DNA from 2 places in the Streptomyces sp. NPDC102451 genome. Region 2 is predicted to be linked to the other one. Evidence: riboswitches for the same ligand, from Rfam matches in the RefSeq annotation. Region 2 holds a riboswitch; the other holds the start of a gene.

Region 1 (7,382 bases), on a different contig from region 2:
AACCGCGGGTGGATGTGCGGACGTGCGGTCATGTGGTGGCCGTGGGCCGCGTGACGGGCCACGGGTTCGGCGATTAGCCCAGCTGAGCTAAGTCGCGGTCGAAACCTCACTCGTGACAGAACGTGCCGATACAGTGGCGTACCGCTGCCGCCAGCTGGGAAATGACGGTCCGTCACCATCCTGCCCAGTGGTTTGTGCGACCGTCCGGTCTCCGGACCCCAGGCTCGCGGCGGGCCCGTGGGGGCGGCCCCCGCGGGAGGGCTGAAAGCCCGTCACCATGCCTGGGGGTGACCTGTGACCACGGCATCGAGCACCGCTGTCCCGACGTTGATCGGTTCGGTTCAGCGGGCGTTGAGACTTATGGAGGCTGTGGGCACCCATCGGGACGGGGCACCGGCCAAGCAGCTCGCCCGGGAGGCCGGACTCCCCCTTCCCACCGCCTACCACCTGTTGCGGACCCTGACCCACGAGGGATATCTCCGCCGGGAGAACGGCGTCTTCCTGTTCGGAGCCGCGGCCGAACGCCTGGGCGGAGGCCCCGCGACACCGCGTCCCGGTGTGATCGTCGAATCGCTCGCCCACTGGGCGGACGTCATCGGCGCCCCCGTGTACTGCGCCCTGTACAAGGATGGCGAGATCGAGATGGTCGCCGTCGCGGACACTCCTGCGGTTCCCGCGGTGCACGAGTGGGCGTCCTTCCGCGAGACGGGCCATGCGCACGCCCTCGGGCAGTGTCTCCTCGGGCAGCTCGACGAGCGTGCGCGCGAGGATCATCTGGACCGGCACCCCGTCCGTCCGCTGACGCGTTACTCCGTGAGGGACCGTCAGGCCCTGCTGAACCGGCTGCGGGCGATGAAACGTACGGAACCCGTCGTCGAACGGCAGGAGTACGCCTTGGGGACGGTCTGCGCGGCCATTCCGATCACTGTCGGTTCCGCCGTGGCGGCCATGGCTGTATCCCTCCCGCTGCACCAAGAGGAACGGTTGCTCCCCGCAGTCGAACAACTACGCTGCGAAGTGACCACTCTCTTGCGCTCGTTCGTGTTCTCTATCAGTATCTGAAAAATCACTCCTTGTGATCTGCTATCGCGTGCATCACGATGGCGTCAATAGGGCCATGGGGGATCATTCCTGGCCAGTTTCATCTACTGCGGGGTTGAACGATGCGCGAGTCGGTTCAAGCAGAGGTCATGATGAGCTTCCTCGTCTCCGAGGAGCTCTCCTTCCGTATTCCGGTGGAGCTCCGGTACGAGGTCAGTGATCCGTATGCGATCCGGATGACCTTCCACCTGCCGGGTGACGCCCCCGTCACCTGGGCATTCGGCCGTGAGCTGCTGCTCGACGGCCTCAACAGTCCCAGTGGCGACGGTGACGTGCACATCGGCCCGACGGAGCCAGAAGGGCTGTCGGATGTACACATCCGGCTGCAGGTCGGCGCGGACCGCGCGCTCTTCCGGGCCGGCACCGCACCTCTAGTGGCCTTTCTCGACCGGACGGACAAGCTGGTGCCACTGGGGCAGGAGCACACGCTGGGTGACTTCGACGGCAATCTGGAAGAGGCGCTGGGCCGCATCCTCGCCAAGGAACAGAACGCCGGCTGAGCAGGCGGATCCGGCTGAACACCGATCGCCGGGGGCCCGGGACCATGCGTCCGGTGCTCCGGCTCACGTCTTGCGGCGTCGACCCCTCCCGGTCCGTGCGGGTGCAGGAGCTCCGGCTTCCGCGCCGAGCCCCGTGCGGTCCGCGGAGACCACCAGGGCCGCGAGCACCGTCGTCACCGGCACCGAGGCGACCAGCCCGATGGATCCGACCAGGGTGCGGACGATCTCCTCGGCGACCAGCTCGCTGTTGGCCACCGTGCCCACGCTGCTCTGCGCGATCGAGAACAGCAGCAGCAGGGGAAGTGCCGCGCCCGCGTAGGCGAGCACGAGGGTGTTGACGACCGAGGCGATGTGGTCCCGCCCGATCCGGATACCCGCCCTGTAGAGCCGGCGTACGCCCATGGTCGGGTCGGCCTGGTGCAGCTCCCAGACCGCCGACGTCTGGGTCACGGTCACATCGTCGAGCACACCGAGCGAACCGATGATCACACCGGCGAGCAGCAGGCCGCTCATGTCGATGTCCGGGTACAGCCCGTGGATCAGGCCGGTGTTGTCGTCCGTGTTCCCGGACAGGCTCGCCCAGCCGATGAAGAGGGAGCCCAGCAACCCGATCAGCAGCAGCGAGATGAGCGTGCCGATGACGGCCACGGAGGTGCGGGCCGTCAGTCCGTGGCAGGTGTAGAGGGCGATCAGCATGATGGCGCTGGCCCCGATCACCGCCACGACCAGGGGATTCGATCCCTGCAGGATCGCGGGCAGGATGAACAGGGTCAGTACGGCGAAGGAGACGGCGAGAGCGATCAGCGCCATCAGTCCGCGCAGCCGGCCCACCACGACCACCGCGAGGGCGAAGATCCCGGCGAGCAGCGCCATCGGGAACGAGCGGTCCACATCGGTCACCGAGTACTGCAGGTCCCGGGGTGCGTCGGGTGCGTACGCCACGACCACCCCTTGTCCCTCGTGCAGTTGCCGCGGGGCATCCGGCTGGACGACCTCGACGAACGTACGGCCCTTGTCCTCGCCGGTGGTCACTTCGACGGTGGCCTTCTTGCACTGCCCCGACTGCTCGTTGACGGCCTCCCGCCCCGACGGGGTGGAGGTGTCGCCGGTCGCCGGCACCTGGGAGGCGTTGACGTCCGCGCAGTCGACCGACACGACCTTGGTGACCTGCCCGTCCTGGGTCTGCCGGTCGAAGCCGACACCCGTGCGCTCGTGGGCGGGGGCGCCGCCGGGCCAGAACGCGACGAGGCCGACCAGGACCGCGGTGGCGAAGGGGATCACCACGGCCGCGATGACCTTGCGCAGATGCTTCGACACGGGCGCGGCCGGCCCGTGGCTGTGGGTGTGGCCGGGCGCATGACTCTGCGTGCTGCCTGATGCGGGGCCATGGGGTTCGGGGGCGCTTCCGGGGGACGTCACCCGCCGATCATCCCAAGAACCGGGAAGGCCCTCTGGCCAGCACGCCAGAACGGAGGCTAGCGTGGAGGCACATCTGTACACGCGGGAGCTCGGAGCACCGGGCTGAGAGGGCGCTGACCTCCGTACATCTGTACGGGACACGCTGCGCCGACCGCCGAACCTGTTACCGGGTAATGCCGGCGTAGGGAGTAGGTCTCATGACCACAGCGGACGCACGCACGCCTGCCTCGACGCAGAATGCGCGAAATGCGCAGGATGCGAAGAACGACGAGGCCGGGAAGTCCATCGGCTGGCACAAGGGGTACGTCCAGGGCTCACGCCCGGATCTCCGGGTGTCGGTCCGTCAGGTGCACCTCACCAACGGCAAGGACGTGACGCTGTACGACACGTCCGGGCCGTACACCGATCCCACCACCGACACCGACGTACGCCGAGGGCTCGCCCCGCTCCGGGAGAACTGGATCATCGCCCGCGGGGACACCGAGGAGTACGCGGGCCGCCCCGCGCGCCCCGAGGACGACGGTCTCAAGCACACCAGCCCGAGGGGCGGCCTGCGCAACCTCGACGCGGTCTTCCCCGGACGCCCGCGGCAGCCCCGCCGAAGCCGTGACGGAAGGCCCGTCACACAGCTCGCGTACGCCCGCCGGGGGGAGATCACCCCGGAGATGGAGTACGTCGCGATCCGGGAGAACGTCGGACCCGAGGTCGTGCGTGAGGAGATCGCCGCGGGCCGGGCGGTCCTGCCGGCCAACGTCAACCACCCGGAGATCGAGCCGATGATCATCGGTAAGCGCTTCCTGGTGAAGGTCAACGCCAACATCGGCAACTCCGCGGTCACCTCGTCCATCGAGGAGGAGGTGGACAAGATGACGTGGGCCACCAAGTGGGGCGCCGACACGGTCATGGACCTCTCCACCGGCCGCAACATCCACACCACCCGCGAGTGGGTCCTGCGCAACTCCCCCGTGCCGATCGGCACCGTCCCCCTCTACCAGGCCCTCGAGAAGGTCGACGGCCGTGCGGAGGAGCTGACGTGGGAGATCTACAAGGACACGGTCATCGAGCAGGCCGAACAGGGCGTCGACTACATGACGGTGCACGCCGGGGTCCGGCTGCCGTACGTCCCGCTGACGGCCCGTCGCAAGACCGGCATCGTCTCGCGCGGCGGGTCGATCATGGCGGCCTGGTGCCTGGCGCACCACAAGGAGTCGTTCCTGTACGAGCACTTCGAGGACCTCTGCGAGATCCTCGCGGCGTACGACGTGACGTACTCGCTCGGTGACGGGCTGCGCCCCGGCTCCATCGCCGACGCCAACGACGAGGCGCAGTTCGCCGAACTCAGGACTCTCGGCGAGCTCAACACCGTCGCCAAGCGGTTCGGCGTGCAGACGATGATCGAGGGCCCGGGGCATGTCCCGATGCACAAGATCAAGGAGAACATCGACCTCCAGCAGGAGATCTGCGAGGAGGCGCCGTTCTACACGCTGGGCCCCCTCACCACGGATGTCGCGCCCGCGTACGACCACATCACCTCGGGCATCGGCGCCGCGATGATCGCCTGGTGGGGGACGGCGATGCTCTGTTACGTCACGCCCAAGGAGCACCTGGGGCTGCCCAACCGTGACGACGTGAAGACCGGTGTCATCACGTACAAGATCGCGGCTCATGCGGCGGACCTCGCCAAGGGGCACCCGGGGGCGCAGGAGTGGGACGACGCCCTGTCGGACGCCCGGTTCGAGTTCCGCTGGGAGGACCAGTTCAACCTGGCACTCGACCCCGACACCGCGCGGGAGTTCCACGACGAGACGCTGCCGGCCGAGCCGGCGAAGACGGCGCACTTCTGCTCGATGTGCGGGCCCAAGTTCTGCTCGATGAAGATCTCCCACGACATCCGCCGGGAGCACGGGGACGAACAGGCCGAGATCGCGGCGGGGATGGCTGAGAAGTCCAGGGAGTTCGCGGCGAGCGGCAACCGCGTGTACCTGCCTCTGGCGGACTGACGGGCCGACCGCGGTGGGGGCGCTCCCGGGTGGGGCCTCCACCGCGGTCGACGCCGCACCACGGGGCCGGTGTCGTCCTGGATCCGGCCTGGTGCGGGGCTGTTTGTCCGGTCGTCAGATTGTGCTGATAGAGCATGAAGAGCGCCGACAACGTCTGGTTCGGGCCGGTCAGCACCCTCCTGTGCTGCCTTCGCGGGAGTTTCGGCGACGGTATGGACACGGCCGTGCTGCAGGTAGATGTACGTTTCCGCCGGGGCCCGAACCCTGTTGACCATCTCCTTATCTGTGCTTTACCTTCCGCTGTGCTTGGCCGAAATGGTGTGCGCCTCCGACGGGGGCGCCAGGGGAGGGAAACGCAGTGAACTGGTACCTGGCTGTACTCAAGAACTACGCGGGCTTCAGCGGGCGTGCGCGCCGCAAGGAGTACTGGATGTTCGCGCTCTTCAACTTCATAGCCGCGGTGGTCCTGGGCGCGATCGGCCTCGCCATCGACTCGCAGGTCCCCTACTACATCTACCTGCTCGCGGTCTTGATCCCGTCGCTCGCCGTCGCCGTGCGCCGACTGCACGACACCGGCCGCTCCGGCTGGTGGATCCTGATCGCGTTCGTCCCGCTCGTGGGCGGCATCATCCTGCTCGTCTTCCTGTGCCTCGAGGGTGCGCACGAGGCGAACGAGTACGGCGCGAACCCGAAGCTGGCTCCCCAGGGGATCTGAACTCCTCGCGGGGTGTGACGCCGGCAGAGGCCGGAGCGGCAGGTTGCCCGCTCCGGCCTCTGCCGTTTCGGGCCTCGGGGCGCGGGGGTCAACGGTGCCGGGCTCAGGGGCCTCAGGGCGCCGGCCTCAAGGCGTCGGCCGCCGTGCCCCCGCCCGGGTCACTCCGGCTGGTGCTCCGGGCCGCCGAAGTCCGGACTGGTGAAGTCCGGGCTGGTGAAGGTCGGGCGAGGGCCCGCCGAGGGGCCGTCCTCCGGTCCGGAGAACTCCGGCCTGCTGTAGCCGATCTTCGGGATGCGGTTGGCCGAACGGTGCGGCGTGCGCGAGGCGGGCCCCGCGGTCGGATCGGCCAGCGCGTCCCGGAGGAAGGGCAGGATGCCGCGTTCCAGCAGAGCGTGGCGCCAGGCCTCCCTGGCGCGTGCCACGTCCTCCGGCAGCTCCTCCTCCTCGTCCACGGCGGGCAGCGCGGTGGCGCCGTTGCGCAGGGCGGTGACGAGGAGGCCCACCGCGGCGACGAGGATGGCCGCGGCGGCGACGGCGGCGAAGAACCATCCGGCGGCGACCATGGTCCCGGCGAAGGCCGGGGCGGGGCTGAGCGCCTTCAGGGGGTAGCCGACCACCAGGAATATCAGCGCGGCCGTACCCGCGAGGACGGGTGCCAGCACGGCGATCACCGCGAGGGTGCCGGCGCCTGTGGAGTCGGCCTCGTCCGTGGCGGGCCCGAGCACGGATGTGTGGGCTTCCGGGTCCTCCGGCCCGCGCAGTTCGCCGCGGACCTTCACGTAGTGGTCGTACTCGGTGGCCGCCGCCGCGGTTATCAGGGGCGTGGCGTTGAGCGCCATCGTCCGCAGCTGTTCCGCGTTGAGACGGTCGCCGACTCCGTCCAGATCCGGTCGTTCGTGAGCATGACGCAGCGCGTCGGCAAGGATCCGCTCGTACTCGGGGCGGTCCTCGGCCAGCAGGTGCGGAGCGCTTTTCATGTGCATCCCCCGATGCTCCGTAGGGCCTGAACGACCGTGTGAGCCGGGCGATCGGGCGGAAACGGAGGAGAGCCTGCGACTGATACGCCGATGGTAGAGCGCCTACGGCACGGGGTGACAGGGTGTTTCCGGAAATAGGCCCAGCCGGTGACGGTGTCGGGTCGTGATGCGTCTTCCCCGGCGACCGTCAGTCATGCAGGGGAAGTTGGACGACCAACAGCTTTCCGGCCATGGTCACGCCGCCGTCCATGGCGATGGCGAGCCCCTCCGCGTAGACGTGCGGACCGTCCACCACGGGCCGCGCCACGTCCTCGCCCTCCTCCGAACCGACCTCGCCGAGCAGATACGGAATGGGGCTGTGGCCGTGTACGACGCGCTGCCCGCCGTACGTCGACATCAGTTCGCGTACGGCCTCCGCGCCGCCCTCGTCGCGGAAGGCGAACCGCTTGGTGAGTTTGCGGAAGAGGTCCCAGCACTCATCGGCGTCGTTCCGCGTCAGAATGGCGTGCACCGTGTCGTTGACGTCCTCGATGGTGGAGCCGTAGTCGAGGTAGGCGGTCGTGTCGGAGTGCATCAGCAGATGCCCGTCCTCCTCGACGACCGCGTCGAGCCGGGCCATCCACTGGAGGTGGACGTCCTGGAGCCGTTCCATGTCCGTCTTCTGGCCGCC
Region 2 (7,382 bases):
CGATCGGGTCGGGCAGCAGGGTGCGCTCGTCGGCCACGACCTCCAGCTTGATCCAGTCGGTGCCCAGCGCCTCCCTGGCCAGCCGGGCGGTCAGCACGGCCTCACCCGCGGTGAAACAGCCCGCGGTGTTCGGCAGGACCTGGATGGAGAGGCGTTCCAGGACGGAGAGCACCGAGCCCTGCACCGTCGGGTCGAGCCGGCGCATCGCCACGGTGGTCAGTTCGGTGCCCGAGGCGATCAGGGAGCGCTCCAGCACGTCCAGGCTGGGTGCTCCGCCCGTCCCCATGATCAGCCGTGACGAGAACGCGGTGGGACCGAGCGTGAAGAGGTCGTCGGACATGGTCAGCCTCCCTGGACCGCGGTGAGGATCTCGACGCGGTCGCCGTCGGCGAGCGCGGTGGCCGGCCACTGGCCGCGTGGGACGACGGCCTCGTTGACCGCGGCGGCGACACCCGAGGGAGCCGTGGTCAGCTGTGCGACCAGGGTGTCCAGGGCGGTGCCGGAGGGAAGGGAGCGGTGTTCCCCGTTGACGGAGACGCGGACGGGGTGATCGGCGGGCACGGGCTGTGTCATACGGGCTGCTCCTGCGGCGCGGGGGCGGTGTCTTCGGGGGAGGACGGGGACGCGGCGGTGAAGCGGTCCGGCGCGAAGGGCCGGGCCGGCTCGGGCAGCTCGCCGGTGGTCAGCACATGGGCCATCACGTCGCCGGTGACGGGGGTCAGCAGCACCCCGTTGCGGTGGTGCCCGGTGGCGAGGTGCAGTCCGGGCAGCGCCGTGGGGCCCAGCAGCGGCGCGTTGTCCGGCGAGGCGGGCCGCAGACCGGCCCGGGTCTCGGTCAGCGGCAGCTCCGTGATGCCCGGCATCAGCTCATGGGCGTCCCGCAGCAGCTCGTACACCCCGCCCGCGGTCACCGTGGTGTCCCAGCCCAGCTCCTCGGTGGTCGCACCGACCACCAGCTCACCGTCGGCACGCGGGACCAGATAGACCTGGCTGCCGCGCACCACGGCCCGCACCGTCCTGCTGAGGAAGGGGGCGTACGCGGGCGGCACCGTCAGCCGCAGCACCTGGCCCTTGACCGGGCGTACGGGCGGCACGACCGCCTCGGGCACGCCCTCGAGCCGGCCGCTGAGGCTGCCCCCGGCGAGCACCACCTGGCCGGCGGCGAGCTCCGTACCGTCCGCCAGGACCGCGCCCGTCGCCCGGCCGCCCGTGACGGAGAGCCGCTGGACCCAGGCGCGGCGGAACGCCACCCCCGCCCGCTCGCACGCGATGACCAGGGCCGAGGCCAGCCGCCTGGGATCCACCTGGTGGTCGCCGTCGACCCGCAGACCGCCGCGCACGCCCGGGGCGAGCATCGGCTCCAGGCGGCGGCACTCGCGGCCGGTGAGCCACTCGGACTCCAGCCCGGAACGCTGCTGCAGGGCGTGCAGCTCCCGCAGGTGCGCCCGGTCGTCGGAGTCCAGCGCGACGGAGAGGGTGCCGCAGGCGCGGAAGCCGGTCCCCTGCCCGCTCGCCTCCTCCAGCTCGGCCACGAACGCCGGATAGCGTGCCGCGGAGGCCACGTTGAGACCGAGCAGCGTCTGCTCGCCGTAGTGGAGTTCGGTGACGGCGGCGAGCATCCCGGCCGCGACCCGGGCGGCGCCGCCGCCCGGTTCCGGATCGGCCAGCGTGGTGCGCAGGCCGTGCTGGGCCGACCGCCAGGCGGTCACCAGACCGATGATGCCGCCTCCGACGACCAGGACGTCGGAACTGTCTGCGGAGATGTCCGCGGAGATGCGCATGGGCGTCCAGCCCCTCCCTTCGCCGGCATGACCCGGATCAGGTTCGTACGGTCGGAGGCCGGTCAGCCTCCCTCTCAGCCCGGTGCGTCCGGACTCCCGCGAGTGCCTTACGGTGGCCAGCCTAGACCCCACCCCGCACGGCCAGTAAGGGAGCGGTACCCGTGGCCCGTTCACTCGACGGACTCGTCCTCTCGCCGGTCGCCGACCAGGCCCCCGGCCAGGTCGGGACCCGGACCCGCTTCACGTACCACGAGCAGGACGGCCGGATCTGGGCCGAGTACGCGGGCGGCGACGTCGTCCGCGGGCACCTCGTCGGCACCCGGGAGGGGGACACCCTCGACTTCAGATACGTCCAGCTCAAGCAGGACGGGACGACCTCCTCGGGCCACTGCGCCTCCACGGTCACCGAGCTCCTGGACGGACGGGTGCGGCTGGACGAGACATGGGCGTGGGAGTCCCAGGAGGGCAGCGGGACGAGCGTGGTTGAGGAGCTCGTGAGCTGACGATGCGTCAGGTGACTAGGGTGGACGGGTGAGCGAGCAGACACAGGACCCGGCAGTGGGACGGCGGCCGCACGGAGTCGTGATCGTGGGCGCCGGCATGGCCGGGGTGCAGACGGCCGTGGCCCTGCGCGAACAGGGCTTCACGGACCCCGTCACCCTGATCGGCGCCGAACCGCACCAGCCGTACGACAGGCCGCCCCTGTCCAAGGCGGTCCTGCTCGGCAAGGCGGAGGACTCCGCCTTCGACGTCGACTTCGAGGCCCTGGACATCACGCTGCGCCTGGGGCTCGACGTGTCCGGTCTGCGTGCCGGGGCGCACGAACTGGACACCCCGGAGGGGCCCGTCGCCTACGACGTGCTGGTCCTCGCCACCGGCGCCGAGCCCGTCGGGCTGCCCGGCTCCGAGGGCGTGCCCGGAGTCCATCTGCTGCGCACCCTCGACGACGCCGCACGGCTGCGGCCCGTCCTGGAGCGGCAGCACGACGTGGTCGTCGTCGGAGCGGGCTGGATCGGCGCGGAGTTCGCCACCGCCGCCCGCGCGGCCGGCTGCGCGGTCACCGTCGTGGAGGCCGCCGACCGTCCCCTCGCGGGCACCATGCCCGCCGAGGTCGCCGAGCCGATGGCCGCCTGGTACGCCGAGAGCGGAGCCGAACTCCTCACCGGCGCCCGGGTCGCGCGCGTCGAGCAGGGCGCCGTCCACCTGGCGGACGGCCGTGTGATCCCCGCCGGAGCGGTGGTCGTCGGCATCGGCGCCCGGCCCGCCACCGGGTGGCTCGAGGACTCGGGCATCGCGCTCGGCCCGGACGGCTCGGTCACCGCGGACAGCTCGCTGCGCACCTCGCTGCCCGATGTCCACGCGGTGGGCGACTGCGCGTCCTTCCCGTCCGCCCGCTACGGGGAGCGGCTCCTGGTCCACCACTGGGACAACGCCCTGCAGGGGCCCCGGACGGTCGCCGCCGCCCTCGCGGACGGTGCGGTCAGGACGTACGACCCGGTGCCCTACTTCTGGTCCGAGCAGTTCGGCCGCTTCGTGCAGTACGCCGGCCACCACGCGGGCGCCGACACGCTGCTGTGGCGGGGCGACCCGGCGGACCCGTCCTGGACGGTCTGCTGGCTGCGGCAGGGCGTCCTCGTCGCCGTGCTGGCCGTGAGCCGGCCGCGGGACCTGGCGCAGGGGCGCAAGCTCGTCGAGGCGGGGGCGCGGATCGATCCGGTGCGGGCCGCCGACTCGTCCGTACCGCTGAAATCGACGGTGCTCCAGGGGTAGCCACGGCCTCGTACGGGCGGCCCGGGTACCGACTGTCGGTCCGGGATGGCACGCTTGTCCTTGTGACCGAGATTGACGTAAAGATCGATGCTCTCGTCCCCGCCTGGCTCCACCTTCCCGACATCGCGGAAATGCTCGATGTCGAGGTGACGCGCGTACGGCAGCTGGTCAAGGAAGGCCAGCTCATCGCCGTACGCCGTGGTGAGAACCGGACGCTCCAGGTGCCTGCCGCCTTCATCGACGGCGACAAGGTGGTCAAGGGTCTCGCAGGGACCCTGACGCTCCTGAGGGACGACGGCTACAACGACGAAGAGATGCTGGACTGGCTCTTCACCCCCGACCCGACCCTGCCCGGCACCCCCGCGCAGGCCCTGAGCGAGAATCGCGGTACGGAGGTGAAGCGCCGGGCCCAGGCGCTCGCCGTCTGACCGGACGACCGTGAGTGGGGTGCGGGCCGTGGCACACACGGCCCGCACTCCGCCGTTACCGGGCGGCCGGCGCGGCGATCCACCGACGTACGGGCGCGCAGCCGCCGCAGCAGTGATCCAACGACGTACCGACGGGGGAAATCTTCATGTCCACGCCTCGCGACCGGCTCTCCGGAGCCCGGCTCTACCTCTGCACGGACGCCCGCAAGCGGCAGGGCGACCTCCCCGAGTTCCTCGACGCCGTGCTGGCCGGCGGCGTGGACATCGTGCAGCTGCGGGACAAGGGCATGGAGGCGGCCGAGGAGCTCGAACACCTCGCGGTGTTCGCCGACGCCTGCAAGCGCCACGGCGCGCTCCTCGCCGTGAACGACCGGGCCGACGTCGCCCACGCCATCGGCTCCGACGTGCTCCACCTCGGACAGGGCGACCTGCCGGTTCCCGCCGCCCGCGCCGTCCTGGGCGGCGACGTGGTGATCGGCCGCTCCACCCACGCCGAGGCCGAGGTCGACGCCGCCGTCGCAGAGGCGGGCGTCGACTACTTCTGCACGGGCCCCTGCTGGCCCACCCCGACCAAGCCCGGCCGGCACGCCCCGGGCCTCGGCCTCGTGCGCTACGCCGCCTCGCTCGCCCCCACGCGCCCGTGGTTCGCCATCGGCGGGATCGACGCGGGCAATCTGGACGAGGTGCTGGACGCCGGAGCCCGCCGGGTCGTGGTCGTACGGGCGATCACCGAGGCGGCGGATCCGGGCCGGGCGGCCGCCTCGCTCGCGGAGCGGATCCGGGCCCGCGCCCTCTGAGCCGAGATCCGGGGCCGGTCCGGGAAGGCGCCCGGGGGAGCGACCGACGGGGCGTCCGGCAGGGTGTCCGAGGGAGCGTCCGGCAGGGTGTCCGAGGGGTGGACAAAACCTACCTCATTCCGGGCAATTCCCCCTCTCTGGTTGGGGTACCGCCGGGCCCTGGTTAACCTCCCATTATGGCCCTTGGCACACCTTCCACCAGGACAGATCACGCGCGTACGGTGCGTGAGCTGCTCGCGACCGGCGAGACGTCGTTCTCGTTCGAGTTCTGGGCGCCCAAGACCGAGAAGGGCGAACGGAACCTCTGGAACGCCCTGCGCCGGGTCGAGGCGGTGGGACCGAGCTTCGTCTCCGTGACGTACGGGGCGGGCGGTTCGACCCGCGCCGGGACCGTCCGGGCGACCCAGCAGATCGCGGCGGACTCCACGCTCACCCCGGTCGCCCACCTCACCGCCGTCGACCACTCGGTGGCCGAGCTGCGCAACATGGTCGGGCAGTACGCCGACGCCGGGATCCGCAACATCCTCGCGGTGCGCGGCGACCCGCCCGGCGACCCGATGGGCGAGTGGATCGAACACCCGAAGGGTGTGCGGTACGCGGCGGACCTCGTCCGGCTGATCAAGGAAGCCGGTGATTTCTGCGTCGGCGTCGCGGCTTTTCCCGAAATGCATCCGCGATCCACCGACTGGGACTCCGACATCGGTCATTTCGTGGACAAGTGCCGCGCCGGTGCCGACTATGCGATCACCCAGATGTTCTTCCACCCGGAGAGCTATCTGCAGATGCGTGACCGTGTGGTCGCTGCGGGTTGTGACACCCCGGTCATTCCCGAGGTGATGCCGCTCACCAGCGTCAAGCAGCTGGAGAGATTCGCGCAGCTCAGCAACGCGTCCCTGCCTTCCTCACTGAAAGAACGCATCCTCGCCGCGAAGGACGACCCAGCCGCTGTACGCTCCATTGGCATCGAGTTCGCCACGGAGTTCTGCGCGAAACTGCTCTCCGAGGGTGTCCCGGGGCTGCACTTCATCACGCTCAACAACTCGACGGCGACACTCGAGATCTACGAGAATCTCGGACTGCACAAGCAGTCCTGACCGGCCGTACCCGCCACCAACCGGGGCGGTGGCCGTAGGAGGGGGCGGGCGTGGGCTGGACGGTCCTCTACATCGCATTCGGCATAGTGGCGCTGTGGCTGCTGGGCGAGGTGCTGCTGCAGTACAAGGCACGCCTGCGCTGGCGGCTGCTCGCCTTCGCCGGCTTCCTCGGTGTGGTCCTGGGCGTTCTGATCCCCTCCGTGCTGGTGATCGCCGTCGGAGCGGTGGCCTTCGCGACGGGCCAGACGTATGTGACGCTCTCCTTCCGGCGCGGCTTCTCGACGGGCTGGGCCATAGGCGGCAGCCCCGGTGAGAGCCGCCGCCGGCGCGGGGCGGGCGGCCCTGAGAGCCGCAAGCCCACACTCGAGGTCTCCGGCGTGGAGTACGAGGGGGACCAGCAGCAGGCGGAGACCGCCGCCCCCTCGGCGGTCTACGAACCGGAGCCGCTGCCGGACGACACCGGGCAGTACGGCATCTACACCGACCCCGTCCCGGCGGGCCGCGACGACCGGCAGGACCAGCACGGCGAACCCCAGCCCCAGTACGCCGGCTACGACCCGTACAACGGCTACGGTCAGCCGGCCCCCCAGGACCCGTACGGCGGCCAGGGCTACCAGGGCCAGGAGACGTACCAGGACCAGGGCACCTACGTGGGCCAGTACGACTACGGCACGGGCCAGGCGGGCTATGCCGCCTACTCCGACCCGTACCTCGGCACGGACACCGCCGCGGGCACCGGGCAGTACGCCACGTACGACAGCTACGGCGGCGGTTACGACCCCTCCTACGGCACCCAGCAGCAGCCCACGGACCCGTACGCCAACGGGCAGTACACCGACACCCCGCCGGGCGGTGTCTGGGTCCCGCAGCAGCGCGACGCCGACCAGTACCCCCCGCTGCCGCCGGAGGCGCCCGTCCAGGCCCCGTACGGCAACGGGTACGACACCGGGCAGAACGAGCAGTACCGCTACTGACCCGCCGGCCGGCTCCGGAGCGCCGGAGCCGGGCTCACTGCGAGCCGCGGAAGCCGTCACCCTCCACGACCAGTCCGGCGACCAGTGCCCCCGACATCCCGGCGTGGGCCGTCCCGCCGCCCGGATGCGACCAGCCGCCCGCCAGATAGAGACCCGGCAGCGGGGTGCGGTTCCCGGAGTGCAGATACGCACCCCCGGCCCCCGCCAGGGCCGGAGCCGGCACCGAACCGCCCTCGGCGCCGGTGTCGGCCGCGGTCTCGGCGGGCGTGCGCACCTCGGCGTGGAGTATCCGCTCGCGGAGGCCCGGAAGCGCCTCGGCGGCCCGGCCGATCACCACCTCCGCGAACCGTTCGCGCAGCGCCGTGTCCGTCCAGTCGACCGGACCGTGCGGCGCCACCGTCGCCATCAGGGTCACCGCCTCGTGGTCCTCGTCGGGGCGGGTGGCAGGATCGTCCGGGCGCAGCACCGTCACCGTGGGGAGCTCCGCCACCCCGCCGCCGAACACCGCCTCCTGCTCCGCGCCGGGGTCCGCGGCGTG

What was found. A riboswitch is a leader RNA that binds a small molecule or an ion and turns the genes downstream of it on or off. The one in region 2 is predicted to bind thiamine pyrophosphate.
Region 1: another riboswitch for thiamine pyrophosphate. It lies ahead of thiC (phosphomethylpyrimidine synthase ThiC); the one in region 2 lies ahead of thiO (glycine oxidase ThiO).

Annotation. Positions count from the first base shown of each region.
Region 1 covers NZ_JBIWKD010000009.1:44,600-51,981, reverse strand. The annotation lists gene ACIRD8_RS21295 (IclR family transcriptional regulator) at 295-1,062, shown strand; gene ACIRD8_RS21290 (SsgA family sporulation/cell division regulator) at 1,164-1,601, shown strand; gene ACIRD8_RS21285 (YibE/F family protein) at 1,665-3,020, opposite strand; TPP riboswitch at 3,092-3,225, shown strand; gene thiC (phosphomethylpyrimidine synthase ThiC) at 3,218-5,020, shown strand; gene ACIRD8_RS21275 (DUF805 domain-containing protein) at 5,379-5,735, shown strand; gene ACIRD8_RS21270 (hypothetical protein) at 5,894-6,718, opposite strand; gene ACIRD8_RS21265 (metallophosphoesterase) at 6,900-7,382, opposite strand, start outside.
Region 2 covers NZ_JBIWKD010000001.1:571,423-578,804, forward strand. The annotation lists gene ACIRD8_RS02735 (thiazole synthase) at 1-340, opposite strand, end outside; gene thiS (sulfur carrier protein ThiS) at 343-573, opposite strand; gene thiO (glycine oxidase ThiO) at 570-1,781, opposite strand; TPP riboswitch at 1,779-1,891, opposite strand; gene ACIRD8_RS02750 (hypothetical protein) at 1,943-2,284, shown strand; gene ACIRD8_RS02755 (NAD(P)/FAD-dependent oxidoreductase) at 2,313-3,551, shown strand; gene ACIRD8_RS02760 (Rv2175c family DNA-binding protein) at 3,614-3,979, shown strand; gene thiE (thiamine phosphate synthase) at 4,126-4,776, shown strand; gene metF (methylenetetrahydrofolate reductase [NAD(P)H]) at 4,953-5,870, shown strand; gene ACIRD8_RS02775 (hypothetical protein) at 5,921-6,844, shown strand; gene ACIRD8_RS02780 (phytoene desaturase family protein) at 6,879-7,382, opposite strand, start outside.